3 regions of the Lysobacter sp. OAE881 genome follow, and region 3 is predicted to be linked to each of the others. Evidence: predicted binding sites of a transcription regulator. Region 3 holds the regulator's gene; each other region holds the start of a gene.
What was found. The regulator HrcA, encoded in region 3, represses chaperone genes, less so after heat shock. The targets are predictions, from matches to a motif close to TTNGCACTCNNNNNNNNNGAGTGCNAA.
Positions count from the first base shown of each region.

Region 1 (7,808 bases), 1.3 Mb from region 3:
TTGCGCATCGCGCGTGCTGAGGAAGTCGTCGACGATGATCAGGGAGGTCGGCATGCGCGCGAGCTTATCGGCTCGACGCGTTGTGCGCACGACGCCCGATCGCACAAAAAAGAACCCCGCATCGCTGCGGGGTTCTTCGTGTCGCGTGACGCGGGAAGCGGGACTTAGAAGTCCATGCCGCCCATGCCGCCCATGCCACCGCCCGGCATCGCCGGCTCTTCCTTCTTCGGCAGCTCGGCGACCATCGCTTCGGTCGTGATCATCAGGCCGGCGATCGACGCGGCGTTCTGCAGCGCGGTACGCGTGACCTTGGTCGGGTCCAGGATGCCGGCTTCGAGCATGTCGACGTACTCGCCGTTGGCGGCGTTGTAGCCGAACGCACCCTTGCCTTCGATGACCTTGTTGAGGATGACCGACGGCTCTTCACCGGCGTTGGTCACGATCTCGCGCAGCGGCGCTTCCATCGCGCGCAGGGCGATCTGGATGCCGTGGTTCTGGTCTTCGTTGGCGCCCTTCAGGCCGGCGATCGCCGCCTTGGCACGCAGCAGCGCGACGCCACCGCCCGGCACGATGCCTTCTTCCACCGCCGCACGCGTGGCGTGCAGGGCGTCTTCGACGCGCGCCTTCTTTTCCTTCATCTCGATCTCGGTCGAGGCACCGACCTTGATCACCGCCACGCCGCCGGCCAGCTTGGCCACGCGCTCCTGCAGCTTCTCGCGGTCGTAGTCGGAGGAGGTCTCCTCGATCTGCGCCTTGATCTGCTTGATGCGGCCTTCGATACCCGAGGCATCGCCGGCGCCGTCGATGATGGTGGTGTTCTCCTTGGAGACCTGCACCTTCTTCGCGCGGCCGAGGTCCTTGATGGTGGCCTTGTCCAGCTGCAGGCCGACTTCCTCGGAGATCACGGTGCCACCGGTCAGGATGGCCATGTCTTCCAGCATCGCCTTGCGACGGTCGCCGAAGCCCGGGGCCTTCACGGCGCAAACCTTCACGATGCCGCGGATGGTGTTGACCACCAGCGTCGCCAGCGCTTCGCCTTCGACTTCCTCGGCGATGATCAGCAGCGGCTTGCCGGCCTTCGCGACGCCTTCCAGCACCGGCAGCAGGTCGCGCACGTTGGAGATCTTCTTGTCGTGCAGCAGGATGAACGGATCGTCCAGCTCGGCCTGCATCGACTGCTGGTTGTTGATGAAGTACGGCGACAGGTAGCCGCGGTCGAACTGCATGCCCTCGACGACGTCGAGTTCGTTCTCGAGGCCCGAGCCGTCCTCGACGGTGATCACGCCTTCCTTGCCGACCTTGTCCATCGCCTGCGCGATGAGGTCGCCGATGTTGGTGTCCGAGTTGGCCGAGATCGCGCCGACCTGGGCGATTTCCTTCGAGGTCGAGGACGGCTTGGAGATCTTCTTCAGCTCGCCCACGGCTTCAGCGACGGCCTTGTCGATGCCGCGCTTGAGGTCCATCGGGTTCATGCCGGCGGCAACGGCCTTCATGCCTTCGCGGATCAGCGCCTGGGCCAGCACGGTGGCGGTGGTGGTGCCGTCACCGGCGTTGTCGGAGGTCTTGGAAGCGACTTCCTTCACCATCTGCGCGCCCATGTTCTCGAACTTGTCGGCAAGCTCGATTTCCTTGGCGACGGACACGCCGTCCTTTGTGATGGTCGGGGCGCCGAAGCTCTTCTCGAGCACGACGTTGCGGCCCTTCGGGCCGAGCGTTGCCTTGACGGCATTGGCGAGGATGTTGACGCCGCGCACCATCTTGACGCGCGCGTCCTCACCGAAACGGATTTCCTTGGCTGCCATGGTTCTTAACTCCGGGATTCGTGATTCGTGATTTGTGATTCGTGGAAAGCGACAACCGTGATGCTCGTGATGCGGGGGATCGGTCAGCGCGCTGCGCTCGTCCGAATCGCCATTCCCGGACCACGAATCACGGCTTTCAGCCGAGCACGGCGAAGATGTCGTCTTCCTTCACCACCAGGTATTCGGTGCCGTCCAGCTTCACTTCGGTGCCGCTGTACTTGCCGAACAGGACCTTGTCGCCAACCTTGACCTTCGGGGCGCGCACGTTGCCGTTGTCGAACGCCTTGCCCTCGCCGACGGCGACGACTTCGCCCTTGATCGGCTTCTCGGTGGCGGAGTCCGGGATCACGATGCCGCCAGCGGACATCTTTTCTTCTTCCATGCGCTTGATGACCACGCGGTCGTAGAGCGGCTTGATATTCATGGCGACGAACACCTCTGTAAGTAGTTGAAACAGCGGAAAAAGTGTCGAAATTTTAGCAGTCGCCCGCGACGAGTGCCAAGATCGCGGGCAAACAGTACCCGGCGAACCGGGATCCGTCGGAGATGGGGCGGCAGCGGAACCTTTCAAGGCCTGCCGACATATCCGGTGCAGGCGGGAGCGACTGATTGGAACGCGGGAAGCGCGCGGCGCCGGCAAGGCCGGCCAAAAAAGAAAGAGCGCGCCCCGTGGAACGCGCTCTTTGGTATCGAAGTTGCCGTCCTGGCCCGGCGCCGTCCGTGCGCACGTGCTTCGAACCTGCGCCTGACACGGCGCACGGCAATGGTGTGCGTTCGTTCGCGTTCGGGCCAGCGGCGGGCTGGTCGCGCCTGCTGACCAGCGGTATCCATCCGGCCGGAAGGTTTGCCAGAATCTGCGATCCGGATTTGCTTTCGGTGGCGCGCCGGCTACCGGCAGCGCACACCTTCGGGTGTATTTCGTTCACCCTGTGACCATAGGTAGCCGCGATGACACCCCAGCAGCGGATCCGCCTCGCCCGCCGTCACGCCGGCCTCTCGCAGGCCGCACTCGGGGCCGCCGTCGGCGTGCAGCGCAGTGCGGTCGGTCACTGGGAGGCGGCGCGCGGCAAGTTCCCCAGCGTGGCGCACCTGCGCGAGATCGCACTGGTCACCGGTGTCCAGTTCGAATGGCTGGCGACCGGCCGCGGCAGCATGGGCCTGTCGGCCGACACGGCGCTGGATTCGGTGGCGGCCGCCGACGCCGTGCTGGTCGAGGATCCGCTCGAACTACGCCTGCTGGCCGCGTTCCGCGCGGCGCCGACGCGCGCCAGGGCGCCGCTGGTGGAAGTCGTCGAGCAGCTGGCCGAATTGCGTACCGGGCGAGCGCGCGTCACGGCGAAGACGGCGCGCGTGTAGCGTCTCAGCCGCCCGCCAAACGCCGGACCGCGGCCGCCGGAAGCGCCGCGCAATCGGCGGCCGGGGCGAACGCCGCCGTCGCCGTCTCGTCGCCCTGCACGAGCTGGAGCTGCTTTGCCGTCAGCGGCGCGGCCAGCACGGCCGTCCACACGGCGCGGATCGTGCCCTGCATCGGCGGCTCGGCCTGCGGCGCGCCGGACGCGTCGACGTAGACCAGGTCGCGGCCGGACGTGGCCAGGCGCTCGCCGGACTCCAGGTCGAGCACGCCGAGGTCGGCCGGATCGCTCCAGCAGTTCATCGCGCTCTCGCAGCTGAGGTCCAGCAACAGCCGTGGCGCCGGCATCGCCTGCGCACAGGCGGCACGCACGCGGATGCCGTGCGCGTCTTCGGTCTGGGCCATCGCGGCGGTACTGGCGAGTGCCAGCACGAGGCCGAGCGATGCGAGCAACGTGCGGTGGGACATCGAACCTCCTGGCCGGCCAGCGGAACGCCGGCGCCGGCAGCCTACGCCATCCGGGGGCGCATCGTGCAGGGTTCCGACGGAACGCTGCGGGCCGGTCCGGCACGGGCAGCGGCCGCAGGCAGGCCCTACACTGGCGCCCCTCATGCCCACGGCCACCGACCCGCGCGTGCGGCTGGTGCTCAGCACCTGCCCCGACGCACAGACCGCCGACGCCCTCGCCACCGCGCTGGTGGACGAGCGACTGGCCGCGTGCGTGAACGTGCTGCCCGGCATCCGCTCGGTGTACCGCTGGCAGGGCGCGATCGAACGCAGCGGGGAAGTCCTGCTGCTGATCAAGACCACGGCGGCACGCCAGGACGAACTGATCGCGCGGCTGAAGACGCTGCACCCGTATGAACTGCCTGAGGCGCTCGCGGTCGAAGCCGTCGGCGGCCTCGCCGCCTACCTCGGCTGGGTGGACGAACAGACACGTGACGATGACTGACCCGATCCGGACGCGCGCCGCGCGCCTGCTTTCCTTTTTCCTCCCGCTCGCGCTCGCGTTCGCCGCGCTGCCCGCCGCCGCCGCGATCGATCCCGACGACCTGCTGCCGGTCGACGACGCCTTCGCGCTGCGGGCCGAGGCGCCGTCCGCCGACCGCATCGAGATCCGCTGGCGCATCGCCGACGGCTATTACCTGTATCGCCACCGCATCGCCGTGCAGGCCGACGCCGGTTTCGCCGCGCAGCCGCTGCAACTGCCCAGGGGCGATCAGCACGAGGATGAGTTCTTCGGCAAGGTCGAGACCTACCGCCAGCAGCTCACCGCCGTGCTCCCCGGCCAGGCCAGCGCGCGCCAGGTCACGCTGAAGATCAAGTACCAGGGCTGCGCCGACGCCGGCATCTGCTATCCACCGCAGACGCGCAGCGTGACCGTTGCGCTGCCCGCCGCCGCGCAGGACAACGCCAAGCCGCTGGTGAACTTCGGCCCGCGCGGGAACGCGCCGCTGGGTGGCGGGCTGCTCGGCCAGAACGCCGGCACCGGCACCGATGCGCTGCCGCTGCCGCCGGAGCAGGCGTTCGGTTTCGAGGCGATCGCCGGCGACGGCAACACGCTGCTGCTGCGCTTCACCCCGGCGCGCGGCTATTACCTGTATCGCGACAAGACGACGCTGAAACTCGACGCCGCCGCGACGAAGGCCGGCTTCGCGCTCGGCGCACCGCGCTGGCCGAAGGGCGTGGCGCATCGCGACGAGCATTTCGGCGACGTCACGGTGTACTTCGACCAGATCGACGTACCGGCGCCGGTGAGCGCACGCACGACCGAGCCGGCGACGCTGCGACTGACGGCCGGATTCCAGGGCTGCCAGACGGACGGCATCTGCTATCCGCCGATGACGCGGGTGGTTGACGTCGCGCTGCCCGCGCGGAAGGTGCAGGCGATCTCGAACGGGCCTTCGACGCAGCTTCCGCTTGCGGCCGGTGAGCAGGGCGCGGCGCCCGCGCAGCCTCCCGCGAGCGATACCGCCGTCGCGGCGACGCCGACCGCGCCCGTTCCTTCCGCCGCGACGTCGACCGGCGAACGCGCGCCCGCGACCAACGCAGCCAACGGCGAGCAGGCCGAAGATGCGCGCCTCGCCGCCGCGCTGTCCGGCAAGGGCCGCTGGTTCGCGCTGCTGACTTTCTTCGCGCTGGGTCTGGGACTGTCGTTCACGCCTTGCGTGCTGCCGATGATCCCGATCCTCTCCGGCCTCATCGCCGGCCAGGGTCCGAACCTCGGCGTGCGTCGCGCGTTGACGCTGTCGTTCGTGTACGTGCTGGCGAGCGCAGTGGTGTTCACCGCGGCCGGCGTCGTCGCGGGCCTGGTCGGCGCGAACCTGCAGGTGGCCTTCCAGACGCCGTGGGTGATCGTCGCCTTCGCCGCGCTGTTCGTCGTGCTGTCGCTGTCGAGCTTCGGCCTGTACGAACTGCAGCTGCCCTCGTCGTTGCGATCGAAGCTCGGCGCGCTGAGCGATCGCCAGCGCGGCGGCTCGCTCGCCGGCGTGGCGATGATGGGCGCCCTGTCGGCGCTGATCGTCGGCCCCTGCGTCGCTCCGCCCCTGGCGGCGGCCGTGCTCTACATCGGGCAGACGCAGGATCCGGCCTTCGGCGGCGCGGCGCTGTTCCTGCTGGCGATGGGCATGGGCGTGCCGCTGCTCGTCTTCGGCGTCGCCGCCGGCAAGGGCCTGCCGACCAGCGGCCCGTGGATGGTCGCGGTGCAGCGCGCGTTCGGCTTCGTCTTCCTCGGGCTCGCGGTGTGGATGCTCTCGCGCATCGTGCCGGCGCCGGTGACGCTCGCGCTGTGGGGCGTGCTGCTGCTCGCCGCGGCGGCGACCACGGCCACCGCGGTGCGCAACTCGCGCCACGACGGCGCGCGGATCATGGGCTGGACGGCCGCGCTGGTGCTCGGCCTGTTCGGCGCCGCGCAGCTGGTCGGCGCGATGGCCGGCAGCCGCGATCCCTTCAAGCCGCTGGCCGGCCTCGTCGGCGGCGGCGCGCAGGTCGAAGCCGAGCTGCCATTCCGCAAGATCAAGTCGACGGCCGACCTCGACCGCGAGATCGCCGCAGCAAAGGCGGCCGGAAAGCCGCTGATGCTCGACTTCTATGCCGACTGGTGCGTGGCCTGCAAGGAAATGGAGAAGTACACCTTCCCCGATCCGGCCGTGCACAAGGCGCTGGACGGCTTCGTGCTGCTCAAGGCCGACGTCACCGCCAACGACGACGTCGACCAGGCACTGATGAAGCGCCTGGGCATCATCGGCCCTCCGGCGACGCTCTGGTACCGCGACGGCGCCGAGCGCCGCGAACTGCGGCTGTTCGGCTTCGAGGAAGCAGAGAACTTCGTCGAACGTGCCGGCCGCGCGGGGTCGGAGCAGGCGACCCGCTGATGGGTTCGACCGCGAAGATCCTGCTCGTTGCGGCGGTCGCCGGCGCGCTGGGCGTGGTCGCGGGCCTCGTGGTCAACGGCCCGGGTCCGCTGCTGCGTACCGAGGTCGGCCAGCGCGCGCTGCAGTCGGCGATGGACGCGAGCGCGCCCAAGCCGCCCGCGGATCTTCCGGTCGCCCGGCGCGGCGAAGCCATCCCGAGGATCCGCCTTCCCGCGCTCGACGGCGCCACCGTCGAACTCCCCGCCGCGTACGCCGGCCGGCCGGTGCTGGTGAACCTGTGGGCGAGCTGGTGCGGCCCGTGCATCGAGGAGATGCCCGAGCTGGACCGCTTTGCCGCCGCGCAGGGGCCGAACGGCACGCAAGTGGTCGGCATCGCGCTGGATGACCCGGCCGCCGTGGAGGCGTTCCTCAAGCGCGTTCCCGTGCGCTATCCGATCCTGCTGGACGAAGCCGGCCCGCGCGACGCGGGCGTCCAACTCGGCAATCCCAAGGGTGTCCTGCCCTATACGGCGCTGATTTCCGCCGACGGCCGCCTGATCAAGCAGAAGATCGGGCCGTTCCAGCATGGCGAAATCGATAACTGGGTCGCGGATTAGAGCGACCACTCAAACGCCCGATTAAATTCCGCGAACTTCGTCGATACGGCGGCGAACGTCTGGACACCCCATCGGGCATGGCGCACACTGCCGGCCTTCGCCCCCAATCGACGCGCGTTGGCGCGTGTTTCCGGCCCCGATGGCAAAGCTGCTGCTCCTGCACGGCCCCAACCTCAACCTGCTCGGCACGCGCGAGCCGGAGGTGTACGGCCGCGCAACGCTCGACGACATCGACGCCTCGCTGCGCGAGCGCGCGCAGGCGGCCGGCCACACCTTCGAGAGCCTGCAGTCCAACGCCGAGCACGTGCTGGTCGACCGCATCCAGGCCGCGCGCCAGGACGGTACCAGCTTCATCCTGATCAACCCGGCGGCCTTCACCCACACCAGCGTGGCCATCCGCGACGCTCTGGCGGCCGTCGCCCTGCCCTTCATCGAAGTCCACCTGTCCAACCCGCACCGTCGCGAGCCCTTCCGCCACACCAGCTACTTCAGCGACCTGGCGGTCGGCGTGGTGTGCGGCTTCGGCGCGGACAGCTACCGATACGCACTCGACGCAGCGCTGGCCCGGATGGCCGCGCCCGCCGGGACGCCCTGACATCCACCTGCCTGCCCGCTCGCCGGGCGCACGCAACCTGAGGCCCGAACATGGACCTGCGCAAAATCAAGAAGCTGATCGACCTGCTCG
Region 1 is NZ_JBEPOG010000001.1:3,866,280-3,874,087, forward strand. It holds gene ABIE51_RS17675 (DUF6445 family protein) at 1-54, opposite strand, end outside; gene groL (chaperonin GroEL) at 165-1,802, opposite strand; gene groES (co-chaperone GroES) at 1,939-2,226, opposite strand; gene ABIE51_RS17690 (helix-turn-helix domain-containing protein) at 2,751-3,158, shown strand; gene ABIE51_RS17695 (hypothetical protein) at 3,163-3,621, opposite strand; gene cutA (divalent-cation tolerance protein CutA) at 3,764-4,105, shown strand; gene ABIE51_RS17705 (protein-disulfide reductase DsbD) at 4,098-6,527, shown strand; gene ABIE51_RS17710 (TlpA disulfide reductase family protein) at 6,527-7,123, shown strand; gene aroQ (type II 3-dehydroquinate dehydratase) at 7,263-7,718, shown strand; gene accB (acetyl-CoA carboxylase biotin carboxyl carrier protein) at 7,769-7,808, shown strand, end outside.
Region 1: a site for HrcA is predicted at 2,279-2,305, ahead of groES (co-chaperone GroES). Genes of this name have one in related genera too.

Region 2 (7,808 bases), 2.1 Mb from region 3:
CACCCGCTCGACGCCACGACCAACCCGTCGCTGCTGCTCAAGGCCGCCTCGCTGCCGCGCTACGCGCCGCTGATCGATTCGGCGATCTCGCAGGCCCGCGGTACCGACCTCACCGCGCGCGTGGCCGACGCCGCCGACCTGCTCGCCGTCACGGTGGGCGTGGAAATCCTCAAGCTCATCCCGGGCCGCGTCTCCACCGAAGTGGACGCGCGCCACAGCTTCGACACGCAGGCCACGCTCGCGCAGGCGCGCAAGCTGGTCGCGCTGTACGAACAGGTCGGCATCGGTCGCGAGCGGCTGCTGATCAAGATCGCCTCGACGTGGGAAGGCATCCGCGCCGCCGAGCAGCTCGAGCGCGAAGGCGTCAACTGCAACCTCACCCTGCTGTTCTCCTTCGCCCAGGCCGTGGCGTGTGCGGAAGCGGGCGTGTTCCTGATCTCGCCGTTCGTGGGCCGCATTCTCGACTGGCACCTGGCCAACGGCGCCGAGAAGCCGGCGACGCCGCAGGACGACCCGGGCGTGCAGTCGGTCACGCGCATCTGGCACCACTACAAGCGCCACGGCTTCAATACCGTCGTGATGGGCGCGAGCTTCCGCAACACCGGGCAGGTGCTGGCGCTGGCCGGTTGCGATCGCCTGACGATCTCGCCGGACCTGCTGCAGGCGCTGGCCGAAGGCACCGGCGACGTGCCGCGTGCGCTGGTCGACACCGGCGAACGCGCGCCGGCTCCCGCCCGCATGGACGAGCCCGTCTTCCGCTGGGAGCACAACGAGGACGCGATGGCGACCGACAAGCTCGCCGACGGCATCCGCAAGTTCGCCGCCGACCAGCGCAAGCTGGAGGCGATGCTGGCGGCGCGACTGGGGTAAGCAGGTCCGCCTGCAGCCTGCGTTGCAACGAAGCCCGGCATTGGCCGGGCTTCTTGTTTTTGCGGACGCGTCAACGCGCGATTCCACCGCTTGGGGCAGACTATGCGCATGGATGCCACCGCCCCGATGACACCCACCCAGCGCCTGCGCAGCATCTTCAGCGGCTCGGTCGGCAACCTGGTCGAGTGGTACGACTGGTACGCCTACTCCGCCTTCGCGATCTATTTCGCGCCGCACTTCTTCCCCAAGGGCGACACCACGGCGCAGCTGCTCGACACCGCGGCGGTGTTCGCAGTCGGCTTCCTGATGCGTCCCGTCGGCGGCTGGCTAATGGGTCTCTATGCCGATCGCCATGGCCGCAAAGCCGCATTGATGCTGTCCGTGCTGCTGATGTGCGCCGGGTCGCTGCTGATCGCGGTGGCGCCCGGCTACGAGCGCATCGGCATCGCGGCGCCCGCGCTGCTGGTGTTCGCGCGATTGCTGCAAGGCCTGAGCGTCGGCGGGGAATACGGCACATCGGCGACGTATCTGAGTGAGATGGCCCAGTCGAAACATCGCGGCTTCTGGTCGAGCTTCCAGTACGTGACGCTCGTGATGGGCCAGCTGCTCGCGCTTGCGCTTCTGGTCCTGTTGCAGCGCGCGTTGCTCACCGAAGAACAACTGCACGACTGGGGCTGGCGCATTCCGTTCGTGGTCGGCGCGCTGTGCGCGGTGACGGCGCTGTGGCTGCGGCGCGGCATGCAGGAAACCGAATCCTTCGCCGCCGCCCGCACGCGCGACACGAAACAGCGCGGGAGCCTGCGCGTGCTGATGCAGCATCCGCGCGAAGTGCTCACGGTGATCGGCCTGACCATGGGCGGCACGCTGTCGTTCTACACGTTCACGACGTATCCGCAGAAATTCCTGGTGAACACCGGCGGTTTCAGCAAGGCTGACGCGACGCTGATTTCCGCAGTGTCGCTGTTCGTGTTCATGCTGCTGCAGCCGATCGTGGGCGCGCTGTCCGACCGCACCGGACGCCGGCCCATCCTGATCGCCTTCGGCGTCCTCGGCACGCTGTTCACCTACACCATCCTGAGCGGCATCGCCGCGTCGCGCACGGTGATGGATGCGTTCGTGTGGGTGATGTCGGGCCTGCTGATCGTCAGCGGTTACACCTCGATCAACGCGGTGGTGAAGGCCGAACTCTTCCCCGCGCACATCCGCGCGCTCGGCGTCGGGCTGCCGTACGCGCTGACCGTATCGGTGTTCGGCGGCACGGCCGAGTACATCGCGCTGTGGTTCAAGCAGATCGGCCACGAATCGTGGTTCTACGTCTACGTGACCGCGTGCGTCGCAGTCTCGCTGGGCGTGTATGCGCTGATGCGCGACACGAAGCTGCATTCGCGCATCGATCGCGACCACGACATTCCTAACGCCGGAGAACACGCATGACCTCGCCCGATCCGCGCCCGCACGTGATCATCGTCGGCGGCGGATTCGGTGGCCTGTGGGCGACGCGCGCGCTCGCCGGCAGCGACGTGCGCATCACACTCATCGATCGCCGCAACCACCACCTCTTCCAGCCGTTGCTGTACCAGGTCGCGACCGCGGGCTTGTCGTCGCCGGACATCGCCGCGCCGCTGCGCCACATCCTGCGCAACCAGCGCAATGTCGAAGTGCGGCTGGGCGAAGTGGTCGGCATCGACACGCATGCGCGCACAGTGTCGCTGGCCGATGGCGACGCGATGTCGTACGACTATCTGTTGCTCGCGAGCGGCGCCACGCACGCGTACTTCGGGCACGACGAATGGAGCGCCGACGCACCCGGGCTCAAGACGCTGGACGATGCGCTGGCGATCCGTCGCCGCCTGTTGCTCGCGTTCGAACGCGCTGAAGCCTGCGACGATCCCGCCGAACGCGATGCATGGCTGAACTTCGCCGTTGTCGGCGGCGGTCCGACGGGCGTGGAACTTGCCGGAACGCTCGCCGAGATCGCGCGCCACACGCTCACGCGCGAATTCCGCAACATCGATCCGTCGCACGCACGCGTGCGCTTGATCGAGGCCGGGCCGCGCGTGCTGGCGTCGTTCCCCGAATCGCTGTCGGAGAAGGCGCGCCGGCAGTTGCAGAAACTCGGCGTCGAGGTCGTCACCGGCACGCCGGTCAACGCCATCGACGCGAACGGTTACACGCTTGGCGACACCTTCGTGCCGTCGCGCACGGTGCTGTGGGCAGCGGGTGTCGCCGCGTCGCCGCTGGGCGCGCTGCTGGGCGTTCCGCGCGATCGGGCGGGCCGCGTGCCGGTCGAAGCCGACCTGAGCGTGCCCGGGCACCCGGAAATATTCGTCGCCGGCGACCTCGCCAGCGTGCAGCAGGACGGCAAGCCCGTGCCCGGCGTCGCGCCGGCGGCGAAGCAGATGGGCGCGCACGTGGCGGCGGCGATCAAGGCGCGGCTTGCCGGCAAGCCGACGCCCGCGTTCCGCTATCGCGACTTCGGCAACCTCGCGACGATCGGCCGCATGGCGGCCGTCGTCGACCTGCATGGCTTCAAGATCTCGGGCCTGCTCGCGTGGTGGTTCTGGCTCGCCGCGCACGTGTTCTTCCTGATCGGCTTCCGCAACCGCCTGATCGTGCTGCTCAACTGGGCATGGTCATACTGGAGCTACCAGCGGCACGCGCGGATCATCCTGGGTCGCGATCCACCGCGCGGAGCGGTCAGTCCGCGCGAGTGACGCGGCACGCGTAGCAGCCGTAGCGCGCGAAGTGCACGTGCAGTGTGTCGACGTCTGCTCGGGCGAGGAACTTCGCGACGAGCGTTTCGATCTCCTTGCCTTCGACCACGTCGGCGATGCGCATCAGGCCGTCGCCGTACGCACGGACCGACAGCAGGCGGCGGCGCAGCTGGTCCGGCACTTCGCCGGCGTCGAAGGCCGCGTCAGTGGCGGCTTCGCGAACGAAGATCGGACCCGATGCGCGATACGGTGTCGCCACGGCGTGGTGTTCGTACGGCAGCAGGAGCAGGCGCTCGCCGGGCTCGGCATCGCGCAGGCTCACGCGACACGGGAACGAATGCGCTTCGTCGGCGACGACGGAACGGATGTCGCGCGTTGCGAGCGCGTCGTCGGACAACGCGAACAAGGGCTGGAACTGCGCGGCTGGCAGCGCGTGGATGCGGAACATGGCAGGGCTCCCGGTGGATGCGGCCATGTTCGGCGCATCGCGCGGGGCTCGATATCCGATCCTTGTGGCGAGCAACGCTTGCCAGCGCGGAAAAGAAAACGGCCCGGTTTCCCGGGCCGTTTCGATGCATCGAATCGCTGGAGGCTTACGCCGCGAACAGCGCGCGCATCTTCTTCAGCGCGTTGGCTTCGATCTGGCGGATGCGCTCGGCGCTGACGCCGTATTCGTCGGCCAGTTCCTGCAGCGTGATCTTGCTTTCCGAATCCAGCCAGCGGCGCTTGACGATGTCGCGCGAGCGCTGGTCCAGACCCGACAGGCCTTCGCGCAGCAGGGCGAGGTGGTTGTCTTCCTCGTCCTCACGCTCGTAGGTCTGCGACGGATCCTCGGCATCGGTACGCAGGTACGCGACCGGCGACGGCGGAGCGTTGTCGTCGTCATCGTCCGGCGCATCGAAGCCGATGTCGCGGCCCGACAGGCGCGATTCCATCTCCAGCACTTCGCGCTCGGACACGTTGAGGTCCTGGGCGACGGCGCGGACTTCCTCTGCGTTCATCCAGCCCAGGCGGGTCTTGGACTTGCGCAGGTTGAAGAACAGCTTGCGCTGCGCCTTGGTCGTGGCGACCTTCACGATGCGCCAGTTCTTCAGGATGAACTCGTGCATCTCGGCACGGATCCAGTGCACGGCGAAGGACACCAGGCGCACGCCCTGGTCGGGGTCGAAGCGCTTGACCGCCTTCATCAGGCCGATGTTGCCTTCCTGGATAAGGTCGCCCAGCTGCAGGCCGTAGCCGTTGTAGCCACGCGCGACGTGCACCACGAAGCGCAGGTGCGAATGCACCAGCTCGCGGGCGGCATCGAGGTCCTCGCCGTCGCGGAATCGACGCGCCAGCGCCTGCTCGTCTTCCGCGGTGAGCACCGGGATGCGGTGCACGGCGTTGACGTAGGCGTCCAGCGAACCGAGCGCACTCGGCACCGGAAGGTTGTTGGAGACCAGCGGGAGGGTGAGCGTGTTCTGGGTCATGGGGGTCATCTTAGCAGTCGAAATAGGGCTCTGCTAAAGGTCGAAAGGGCCTCAGTGTTTCATGGGTGGGACAAACCCCGGACGGGCTCAATCGTCGAGCGCGCGCCATGCAAGGCTTGCAAATCAATCACTTGGTGCGTGAGCGGAGTGTCTGGATTGCATGACCGGAACGTTCCCGCGCACCGGTTCATAGACCCGAACAAGCCTCGGAAGTTCATTGGGCCGAAATCGTTTTCCGCAAGACCGATGAGGCCGCCCAGCCGGCGTTCAGGGGGTCAGGGCAGCGCGCCCGGGCAAGGACCAGTCGATGGGCGTCTTGCCGTGGCGGACGAGGTACTCGTTGGCGGCCGAGAAATGGCCGGAGCCGATGAAGCCCCGGTAGGCCGACAGGGGCGAGGGGTGCGGCGCCTTCAGCACCCTGTGCCGGCGCGGGTCGATGACCTTGCCCTTGGCCTGCGCGTAGCTGCCCCAGAGCATGAAGACCAGGCTTTCGCGCTCGCGGTTGAGCACGTCGACGACGTGGTCGGTAAAGCCTTCCCAGCCCTTGCCCTGATGCGCCCCGGCGCGCCCTTCCTCGACGGTCAACACGGCGTTGAGCATCAGCACGCCCTGCCGCGCCCACGGCAACAGACAGCCGTGGTCCGGGCGGGCGACGCCGAGGTCGCGCTCGATTTCCTTGAAGATGTTGTCCAGCGACGGCGGTACGGGCACGCCCGGCTGCACGGAGAAGCACAGCCCGTGGGCCTGCCCGGCCCCGTGGTACGGGTCCTGCCCGAGGATCACGACCTTCACCTGGTCGAACGGCGTGGCGTCGAAGGCGGCGAAGATGTTCGGCCCCGGCGGGAAGATCCGCGCGCCGGCGGCCTTGCGGTCGCGCAGGAAGCCCGACAGCTGCTGCATGTCGGGACGTTGCAGGTAGTCGCCGACTTTCGCCTTCCATGACGGGTCCAGCCGGATGCGATCGCCGCTGTCCGCCGCGTCGTTCATGCGTCCAGCGTCGTCGGCTCGGGCAGCCGCGCCAGCCGCAGCTGGAACAGCGTCTTGGTGACCAGCAGGCGCTCCTCGATCGGCTTGAGCACCAGGTCGTTGGCGCCCGCACGGATCAGCGCGCTCTGGTTGTCGGCATTGCCGTCGCCGGTCATCACCAGCACCGGCAGCCGGCGCTTGCCGTAGCCGAAGTCCTCGCGCAGCCGGGCGAGCAGGTCATTGCCGCTCAGTGCGCCCTTCAGGTAGACGTCGGTCAGCACGAGGTCGCAGCCGACGTCGTCCTGCCCACGGCGCGCTTCAAGGAATTCCAGCGCCTCTTCCACGCCGACGAAGTGCAGCACCGTCAGGCCATGGCGTTCGAGCATGCGCTTGGTCGCCAGCGCGACGACCTTGCTGTCTTCGACGTAGAGGACGCGCGCACCCGGAATGGGTTGGGGCTGCACGTAGCCACGGATGAACGCGGCCAGCGCGGTGTGGCCCAGCGCCTTGTCGAAGTAGTCGGTGACGTCTTCGGTGAAACGGCGCGATTCCAGGTGCGACTGCGCATCGCCGGAGACGACGATGATCGGCACGTACGCCTGCCCCGCCGATTCGCGAACGGCGCGCGCCAGCGCGATGCCGTCGCCGTCGGGCAGCACGAGCGACGTGGTGACCAGGTCGACCGCGCCACTGGCGAGCGCGGCACGCGCTTCGGCGATACCGGCGCAGGGCACGACGACGGCGTCGCTCAGCTCGCGCGTCAGCACGTCGCCGATGAGCTTGCGCACCAGCTTGGAGCCGTCGACCACCATGATCCGGGGCGCGGCGTTGGCGAGATGGCGAAGGTCCTGGCTCATGTCGTCGGGCGCGTCTGGCGCAGGTAGTGGCCGGCGACAAGGCCGGCGCCGATCCAGCCGAGCACGCCCGAGCCGATCACGATGGCGACGGCGTCGAGCAGGTCGAAGCCGTGCAGCGCGAACTGGCTTCCGTAACTCTGCGCGAGCGCGGCGAGCGGTTCGCGCAGCGCGCGGTCGGCGGCGGTCAGCAGGCCGAGCGCGATCAGGCCTGCGGCCAGTCCATAGCTCAAGCCCAGGTACAGGAACGGGCGGCGGATGAAGCCGTCGGTGGCGCCGAGCTGCTGCAGCACCGCGATTTCATCGCGACGCGACTGGATGTCGAGCCGGACGGTATTGCCGACCACGAGCAGCGCGCCCACGCCGAGCAGCGCCGCCAGCACCCATGCCAGCCGCACGCCGAAGCGCAGCCACTGGTCCAGGCGCTGGCGCCATGCGGCGTCGTGCTGTACGACGTCGACATCCGGCAACGTGCGCAGCGATTCGGCGAGCGTCGTCTCGTCGCCCTTCGGCGTCACGACCAGCACGCTCGGCAGGGGATTGCCGTCCACCGCGCTGATCGCCTCGCCCAGGCCGCTGCTGCGGCGCAGTTCTTCCATGCCCTGCTCGGGCGTGCGCAGGTCGAGCGTGGCGATGTCGCCGCGACCGCGGAGCTGCTCGGCCAGCGCGCGGGCGCGATCGACCGTCACCTGCGGCTTCAGGAACAGGCTGATCTGCCGCGACTGTTCCACCGTTCCGGTGAAGCGTTCGACGTTGCCGAGCGCGGCCCACAGCCCGAGCGGCAGCGTGATCGCGACCGCCATCACGCCGATGGTCAGCGCGGTCGCCCACGGCTTGCGCAGCATGCGGCCGACGCTGGCGACGAGGCTGTAGACGTGATGGTCGAACCACGTGCCAAGACGCGAGTTCGGACGCGCCGGGCGGGTCGAGGCATT
Region 2 is NZ_JBEPOG010000001.1:468,604-476,411, reverse strand. It holds gene tal (transaldolase) at 1-870, shown strand, start outside; gene ABIE51_RS02120 (MFS transporter) at 979-2,304, shown strand; gene ABIE51_RS02115 (NAD(P)/FAD-dependent oxidoreductase) at 2,301-3,584, shown strand; gene ABIE51_RS02110 (DUF1203 domain-containing protein) at 3,568-4,032, opposite strand; gene rpoH (RNA polymerase sigma factor RpoH) at 4,178-5,053, opposite strand; gene ung (uracil-DNA glycosylase) at 5,321-6,040, opposite strand; gene ABIE51_RS02095 (response regulator) at 6,037-6,876, opposite strand; gene ftsX (permease-like cell division protein FtsX) at 6,873-7,808, opposite strand, start outside.
Region 2: a site for HrcA is predicted at 5,064-5,090, ahead of rpoH (RNA polymerase sigma factor RpoH). Genes of this name have one in related genera too.

Region 3 (7,808 bases):
TGGTGACCAAGGCAATGGAGAGGACCAGCAGGAGCTTGTGCATGTGCTTCGGCATCGGTGTCTGCGACAGGCGGATAACGCGGCGATGATACACTGCCGGGCGCATCCACCAAGCGCGGAGTCGGGCCGTCCACCTTCGGGGTCGGCCGTGTTCATCCGCCGTTCCGGCGCCACCGGTCGCGCCGCATCGTTGAGGGACCATCATGGAATCGCAAGAACTCCGCAAGGCCGGACTCAAGGTCACCCATCCACGCCTGCGGATCCTGGAGCTGCTCGAGCAGGCCAAGCCGCGGCACATGACTGCCGAGGACATCTACCGCCACCTGCTCGAACACGGGGAGGACATCGGCCTGGCGACGGTGTACCGCGTGCTCACGCAGTTCGAAGCCGCCGGCCTGGTGCTCAAGCACAACTTCGAGGCCGGGCAGTCGGTGTACGAACTCGATCGCGGCCATCACCACGACCACATGGTCGACATCGACAGCGGCAAGATCATCGAGTTCGAAAGCCCGGAGATCGAAGAGCTGCAGCGCAAGGTCGCGGCCAAGCACGGCTACGAGATCGAGGAGCACTCGCTGGTCCTCTACGTGCGCAGGAAAAAGGGCGCGCCGGCGGTCTGACCTGCCGGGTTCCGCGAACGAAAAAGCCCGCCGATGGCGGGCTTTTTCGTGGGCGATGGCGCGGCGTTACACCACGTCGGCCAGCAACCGCTTAGCGGCCGCGCGCGCCTCGCGCGTGAGTTCGACGCCGCCGAGCATGCGCGCCAGTTCCTCCTCGCGCTCCTTCGCCTTGAGCAACTGCACTGCGCTCTGCGTGACGCCTTCACTCTTGGCCTTGCTCACGCGGTAATGCGCATGGCCCTGCGCGGCAACCTGCGGCAGGTGGGTGACGCACAGCACCTGGCGGCTCGCTCCAAGCGCGCGCAGCTTCTGGCCGACGATCTCCGCCACGGCGCCGCCGATGCCGGTATCGACCTCGTCGAAGACCATCGTCGCCACGGTATCGAGCCCCAGCGCCGCGACCTCGATCGCCAGCGAGATACGTGACAGTTCGCCGCCCGACGCCACCTTGCGCAGCGGACGCGCCGGCTGCCCAGGGTTGGCCGCCACCATGAATTCCACGCGCTCGGCGCCCTGCGGATCGGGGCGTTCGGATTCGAGCGGCTCCAGCTCGACGTCGAAGCGTCCGCCGCCCATGCCGAGTTCGCCGATCAGCGCGCTCGTGCTCGACGCCAGGTTCGCCGCCGCCTCGCGACGCCGCGCGCTCAACACCTGCGCGACCTCACGCCATGCGGTGCGGGCCGTTTCGATCTCGCCATCGAGTTTTGCCAAGCGCACGCCCGCGCCACGCAGGGCGTCGAGTTCGGTCGCGATGGCGTCGCGTTGCGAGGCGAGCTGTTCTGGCGTGACGCGGTGCTTGCGCGCCAGCTCGTGCAAGCGGCCAAGGCGGTGTTCGAGCGCGTCGAAGGCCGACGGGTCCAGGTCGAGGTCGCTGCGCACGCGGTCGAGGAGTGCGAGCGCTTCGTCGATCTGGATGGTCGCCGCATCGAGCATGCCGTCAACTTCGGAAAGCCGCGGCTCGTGCTCGGCGACACGCGCAAGATCCGAACGCACGTGCTGGAGCGTGCGCGAAAGCGACGGGCCGTCTTCGCCGCCGAGTTGCGCGAACGCGCCTTCGCAGGCGGCGATCAGCCCGGCGGCGTGCGCGTGACGACGGTGATCGGACAGGAGGCGCGCGATGGCCTCGGGCGCGAGCTCCTCGCGATCGAGCTCCGCGTGCTGATGTTCGAGCCAGTCGATGCGGTCGGAGACGTCGCCCTGCGCGAGCAGCGTTTCGCGCTCGGCAAGCAACGCGCTCCAGCGGGCCGCGGCGGCTTCGACGGCGCGACGTTCGGCATCGGTGCGGCCGAACGCGTCGAGCAGCGCGAGCTGGCTCGGGCGCGAGAGCAGCGCCTGGTGTTCATGCTGGCCGTGGATCTCCACCAGCAACGCGGCCAGCTCGCCGAGCTGCCCCAGCGTCACCGGACGGCCGTTGACCCAGGCGCGCGAGCCGCCATCCGCGCGGATGACGCGACGGATCTGGCAGGCATCGTCCTCGTCGAGTTCGTGCTCGCGCAGCCACGCGGCGGCGAGGGGGACGTCGTCGAGAGTGAATTCGGCCGCCAGTTCGGCGCGGTCGGCGCCGTGGCGCACGACGCCGCTGTCGGCGCGCAGGCCGGAGATCAGGCCCAGTGCGTCGACCAGCAGCGACTTGCCCGCGCCGGTTTCGCCGGAGATGACGGTCAGGCCGGGACCGAAGGCCAGTTCGGCTTCGGTGACGACGGCGAATTGCTTGAGGGACAGGTGGACGAGCATCGGAGCGCGATTGTGCCCTGTGTGGGTTGCGGCTTGATAGCGGTGGGGCGTCTCACGGGTGGAGATCGCGACCGGGGTTCCGCTTCGTGCGCTGGCGCCGCGTGCGGCTCCGGGCAGAGGGCTCCGTGCGTCCCGACTTGCGCCCCGTACCCAGCCGTCATATATCGCCGACATGAGCCGCAAACCCGCCGATCCCAGCCTCGACCCGCGCGCACGCCAGTTGTTGCGCACCCTGATCGGCCGCTACATCCGCAGCGGCGAGCCGATCGGGTCGCAGACGCTGGCGCGCCACGCGGGGCTGGACGTCAGCCCGGCGACGATCCGCAACATCCTCGCCGACCTGGAAGACGCCGGGCTGCTCAGCGCCCCGCATTCCTCGGCCGGGCGCGTGCCGACGCCGCAGGGCTACCGGCTCTTCGTCGACTCGCTGCTGCAGGTGCGGCCGTTGCCGGAAACCGACGTCGCGCGTCTTCGCGGCGAACTGCCGGCGGGGTCGGGCACGCAGGCGCTGCTGGGCAGCGCGTCGGAGCTGCTGTCGGCGATGACCCATTTCGTCGGCGTGGTCAGCGTGCCCAAGCGCGAGCAGTTCGCCTTCCGGCGCATCGACTTCGTGCCGCTGGACGGCTCGCGCGTGCTGGCGATCCTGGTCTTCGCCGACAACGAGGTGCAGAACCGCATCGTGCTCACGCGCCGGCCGTTCGATGCCGGCGAACTGGAGCGCGTGGCGAACTACCTCAACGCACACTTCGCCGGGCGCACGGTGGCCGACATCCGCGCCACGCTGGTGCGAGAACTGCGCAGCGCACAGGACGAGATGCAGCTGCTGCTGGCGCAGTCGGTCGAACTGGCCGAGCAGGCGCTCGCGCCCGGCGGCGGCGACATGGTGCTGGCCGGCCAAACCCGCCTCATGGGCGTGCAGGAACTGGCCGACCTGGATCGCCTGCGCGACCTGTTCGACACCTTCTCGCGCAAGCGGGAGATCCTCCAGCTGCTCGAACGCACCGTGCAGGCGCCGGGCGTGCGCATCTTCATTGGCGAGGAAACCGGCCTGGCCCCGCTGGAAGGCATGTCGCTGGTGACCGCCCCGTACGTGGCCTCCGGCTCGGGGACGGTCCTGGGCGTGCTGGGCGTCATCGGCCCCACGCGCATGGCCTACGACCGCGTGATCCCCGTGGTGCAGGCCGCGGCGGACGCGCTCGGTGCAGCGCTGAACCCGGACTCGTAACGGGTCACGCGTATCCCGTGGAGGAGGCCGCTGGCCGGCATCCGCCGGTGCGTTCGTGTTGGACATTGCCGTCTTGAATCCGGCACGGGCGGGCCCCATTGCTGCCCTGACGCGCCTGTGAGCGCGGCTGCAAGACCTTGAATTCCAGCATGTTTGAGCGCCCATGGCGCAGGGATGGAGCACCGCATGACCGCTAGCACGCCTTCCGGCGAACCCAACCAGACCGCCGAAGCAGCCCCCAACACCGAGACCCCCGACGCGCTCGCCACGCAGCTCGAAGGCCTCCAGGCCGAGCTGACCCAGTTGCGCGAGGAGACGCTGCGCGAGCGCGCCGAGCTGGAAAACCAGCGCAAGCGCATGGCGCGCGACGTCGACATGGCGCGCAAGTTCGCCAACGAACGCCTGCTCGCCGAGCTGCTGCCGGTGATCGACAGCCTCGAAGCCGGCCTGGCCGTGCAGGCCGATACCGCCGCCCACCTGCGCGAAGGCATGGAGCTGACGCTGCGCCAGTTGCTGAAGGTGGTGTCGGAGAACGGCCTGACCATGGTCGACCCGGTCGGCCAGCCGTTCGACCCCGAACGCCACCAGGCCATGAGCATGGTCGATCCCGCCGGCCACGCGCCGGGCGACGTCGTGCAGGTCTACCAGAAGGGCTGGGTGCTGAACGATCGCCTCCTGCGCCCGGCGCTGGTCGTGGTGGCCAGGCACGACTGACGCCTTGAAGCGGGGCCGCGAGCCCCCCAGATAACGCACATCGGCGGCACGTGGCCGCCATCAACCTTCAAGCAGGCGGTCTCGCGCCGCCGCACAGTCAAAAGATCAGAGAGGGAGCAACACCATGGGCAAGATCATCGGTATCGACCTGGGCACGACCAATTCGTGCGTGGCGATCATGGAAGGCGGCAAGCCGCGCGTCATCGAGAACGCGGAAGGCGATCGCACCACCCCGTCCATCGTCGCCTTCACCAAGGACGGCGAAGTCCTCGTCGGCGCCAGCGCCAAGCGCCAGGCCGTCACCAATCCGAAGAACACGTTCTTCGCCGTCAAGCGCCTCATCGGCCGCAAGTTCACCGACGCCGAAGTCCAGAAGGACATCGGCCTGGTCCCGTACAAGATCACCCAGCACGAGAACGGCGACGCCTGGGTCGAGACCTCCGACGGCAAGAAGATGGCCCCGCAGCAGATCTCGGCCGAAGTGCTGGCCAAGATGAAGAAGACCGCCGAGGCCTACCTGGGCGAGACCGTCACCGAAGCCGTCATCACGGTGCCGGCGTACTTCAACGACAGCCAGCGCCAGGCGACCAAGGACGCTGGCAAGATCGCGGGCCTGGACGTCAAGCGCATCATCAACGAGCCGACCGCGGCCGCGCTGGCCTACGGCATGGACAAGAAGGGCGGCGACCGCAAGGTCGCGGTCTACGACCTCGGCGGCGGCACGTTCGACGTGTCGATCATCGAGATCGCTTCGGTCGACGGCGAAATGCAGGTGGAAGTGCTGTCCACCAACGGCGACACGTTCCTGGGCGGCGAAGACTTCGACAAGCGCGTCATCGATTACCTCGTCGAGGAATTCCAGAAGGACCAGGGCATCGACCTGCGCAAGGATCCGCTGGCCCTGCAGCGCCTGAAGGATGCTGCCGAGCGCGCCAAGATCGAACTGTCCAGCGCGCAGCAGACCGAAGTGAACCTGCCGTACGTGACGGCCGATGCCTCGGGCCCGAAGCACCTGAACATCAAGCTGACCCGCGCCAAGCTCGAAGCGCTGGTCGACGACCTGGTCAAGCGCACGATTGAACCGTGCCGCATCGCGCTGAACGACGCCGGCCTGCGCGCCAGCGAGATCAGCGAGGTGATCCTGGTCGGTGGCCAGACCCGCATGCCGAAGGTGCAGTCGGCCGTGGCCGAATTCTTCGGCAAGGAGCCGCGCAAGGACGTCAACCCGGACGAAGCCGTGGCGCTGGGCGCCGCGATCCAGGGCGGCGTGCTGGCCGGCGACGTCAAGGACGTCCTGCTGCTCGACGTGACCCCGCTGTCGCTGGGCATCGAAACCCTGGGCGGCGTGTTCACCAAGATCATCGAGAAGAACACGACCATCCCGACCAAGGCCTCGCAGGTGTTCTCCACCGCCGAGGACAACCAGTCGGCCGTGACCGTGCACGTGCTGCAGGGTGAGCGCGAGCAGGCCCGCTACAACAAGTCGCTGGCCCGCTTCGACCTGACCGGCATCGAGCCGGCGCCGCGCGGCATGCCGCAGGTGGAGGTGTCCTTCGACATCGACGCCAACGGCATCCTGCACGTGTCGGCCAAGGACAAGAAGACCAACAAGGAACAGAAGGTCGAGATCAAGGCCGGTTCGGGCCTGTCCGAGGAAGAGATCGCGAAGATGGTCTCCGACGCGGAAGCCCATCGCGAGGAAGACCAGAAGTTCCACGAGCTGGTGCAGGCCCGCAACCACGCCGACGCGCTGATCCACACCGCGCGCAGCGCCATCAAGGACAACGGCGACAAGGTGGCCGGCGACGTCATCGGTCGCACCGAGGGCGCGATCGCCGAACTCGAAACCGCGATGCGCGGCGACGACAAGGGCCAGATCGAGGCCAAGTCCAAGGCGCTGGAAGAGGCCGCGCAATCGCTGTTCGCGGCGGCGTCGGCCGCTGGCCAGCCGGGCGGTCCGGACGCCGGTGCCGGCCCGTCGGGCGGCGCCAAGTCCGACGACGTGGTCGACGCCGAGTTCACCGAAGTCAAGGACGACAAGAAGTAAAGCCGGGATTCGGGAATGGGGATTCGGGATTCGGAAAAGCAGTTTCCGTGCCCGGATCCCTTTCCTGTGTCTGAGCCGCCGTTGTTTTCACGAATCCCGAATCACGAATCCCGAATCGCTCCATGAGCAAACGCGACTACTACGAAGTGCTGGGCGTGGCCCGCGACGCCAGCGACGAAGACCTGAAGAAGGCCTATCGCCGCTGCGCGATGAAGTTCCATCCGGACCGCAACCCCGGCGACGCCGCCGCGGAAGCTTCGTTCAAGGAGTGCAAGGAAGCCTACGAAGTCCTGTCCGACGGCAACCGCCGTCGCGCCTACGACCAGCACGGACATGCCGCGTTCGAGCACGGCATGGGCGGTGGCGGCGGTCAGGGCTACGCCGATATGGGCGACATCTTTGGCGACATCTTCGGCAACATCTTCGGTGGCGGCGCCCAGCGCGGCCCGCGTCGCGGCGCCGACATCGGCTACGTGATGGAGCTGTCGCTCGAGGAAGCCGTCTTCGGTGCCGAGAAGACCATCGAGATCCCGACGCTCGACGAATGCGAGACCTGCGATGGCTCGGGTTCGGCCGACGGCAAGACCGAAACCTGCCAGACCTGCCATGGCCGCGGCCAGGTGCGTTTCCAGCGCGGCATCTTCTCGATGCAGCAGGCCTGCCCGCATTGCGGCGGTCGCGGCAAGACGATTCCCAACCCGTGCGCCGACTGCAATGGCCAGGGTCGTGTCGAACGCACCAAGACGCTGCAGGTGAAGATCCCCGCGGGCGTCGACAACGGCGATCGCATCCGCCTGGCGGGCGAGGGCGAAGCCGGCCCGGCCGGTTCGCCGCCGGGCGACCTGTACGTCGACGTGCGCGTACGCGAGCACGAGATCTTCCAGCGCGACGGCGACGACCTGCATTGCGAAGTGCCGGTGCGCATCGGCCAGGCGGCGCTCGGCGACACGATCCGCGTGCCGACGCTGGAAGGCGAAGTCGAACTGCGCATTCCCGCCGAAACGCAGACAGGAAAGCTGTTCCGCCTGCGCGACCGCGGCGTGAAGTCGGTCCGCAGCCGCAAGCCCGGCGACCTGTATTGCCGCGCCGTCGTGGAAACGCCGGTCAACCTCACCGCCGAGCAGCGCGAGCTGCTGGAGAAGTTCGAAGCGACCTTCGCCGGCGATGGCGCACGTCGTCATTCACCGCGTGCGTCGACCTTCCTCGATGGCGTGAAGGGCTTCTGGGATCGGATGACGTCCTGACGCTCGCACGGATCGAAACACCTGAAAGCCGCGGCATCGTCCGCGGCTTTCTTGTGTCTGGAAGTGCCTGTCGATCCGGATGACACAACGAATGTCACGCATGATGCCCGGACGCTTGTCGCCACGCAGACCCGCCTTCAGACTGCCCGCATGAGCGATCACACTTCTCCGCAGACCCGAATCCTCGTCCACGGCGCATCCGGCCGCATGGGGCAGGCGCTGCT
Region 3 is NZ_JBEPOG010000001.1:2,521,564-2,529,371, reverse strand. It holds gene ABIE51_RS11665 (outer membrane protein assembly factor BamE) at 1-43, opposite strand, end outside; gene fur (ferric iron uptake transcriptional regulator) at 204-620, shown strand; gene recN (DNA repair protein RecN) at 687-2,354, opposite strand; gene hrcA (heat-inducible transcriptional repressor HrcA) at 2,527-3,579, shown strand; gene grpE (nucleotide exchange factor GrpE) at 3,766-4,293, shown strand; gene dnaK (molecular chaperone DnaK) at 4,418-6,340, shown strand; gene dnaJ (molecular chaperone DnaJ) at 6,463-7,584, shown strand; partial or broken gene dapB (4-hydroxy-tetrahydrodipicolinate reductase) at 7,735-7,808, shown strand, end outside.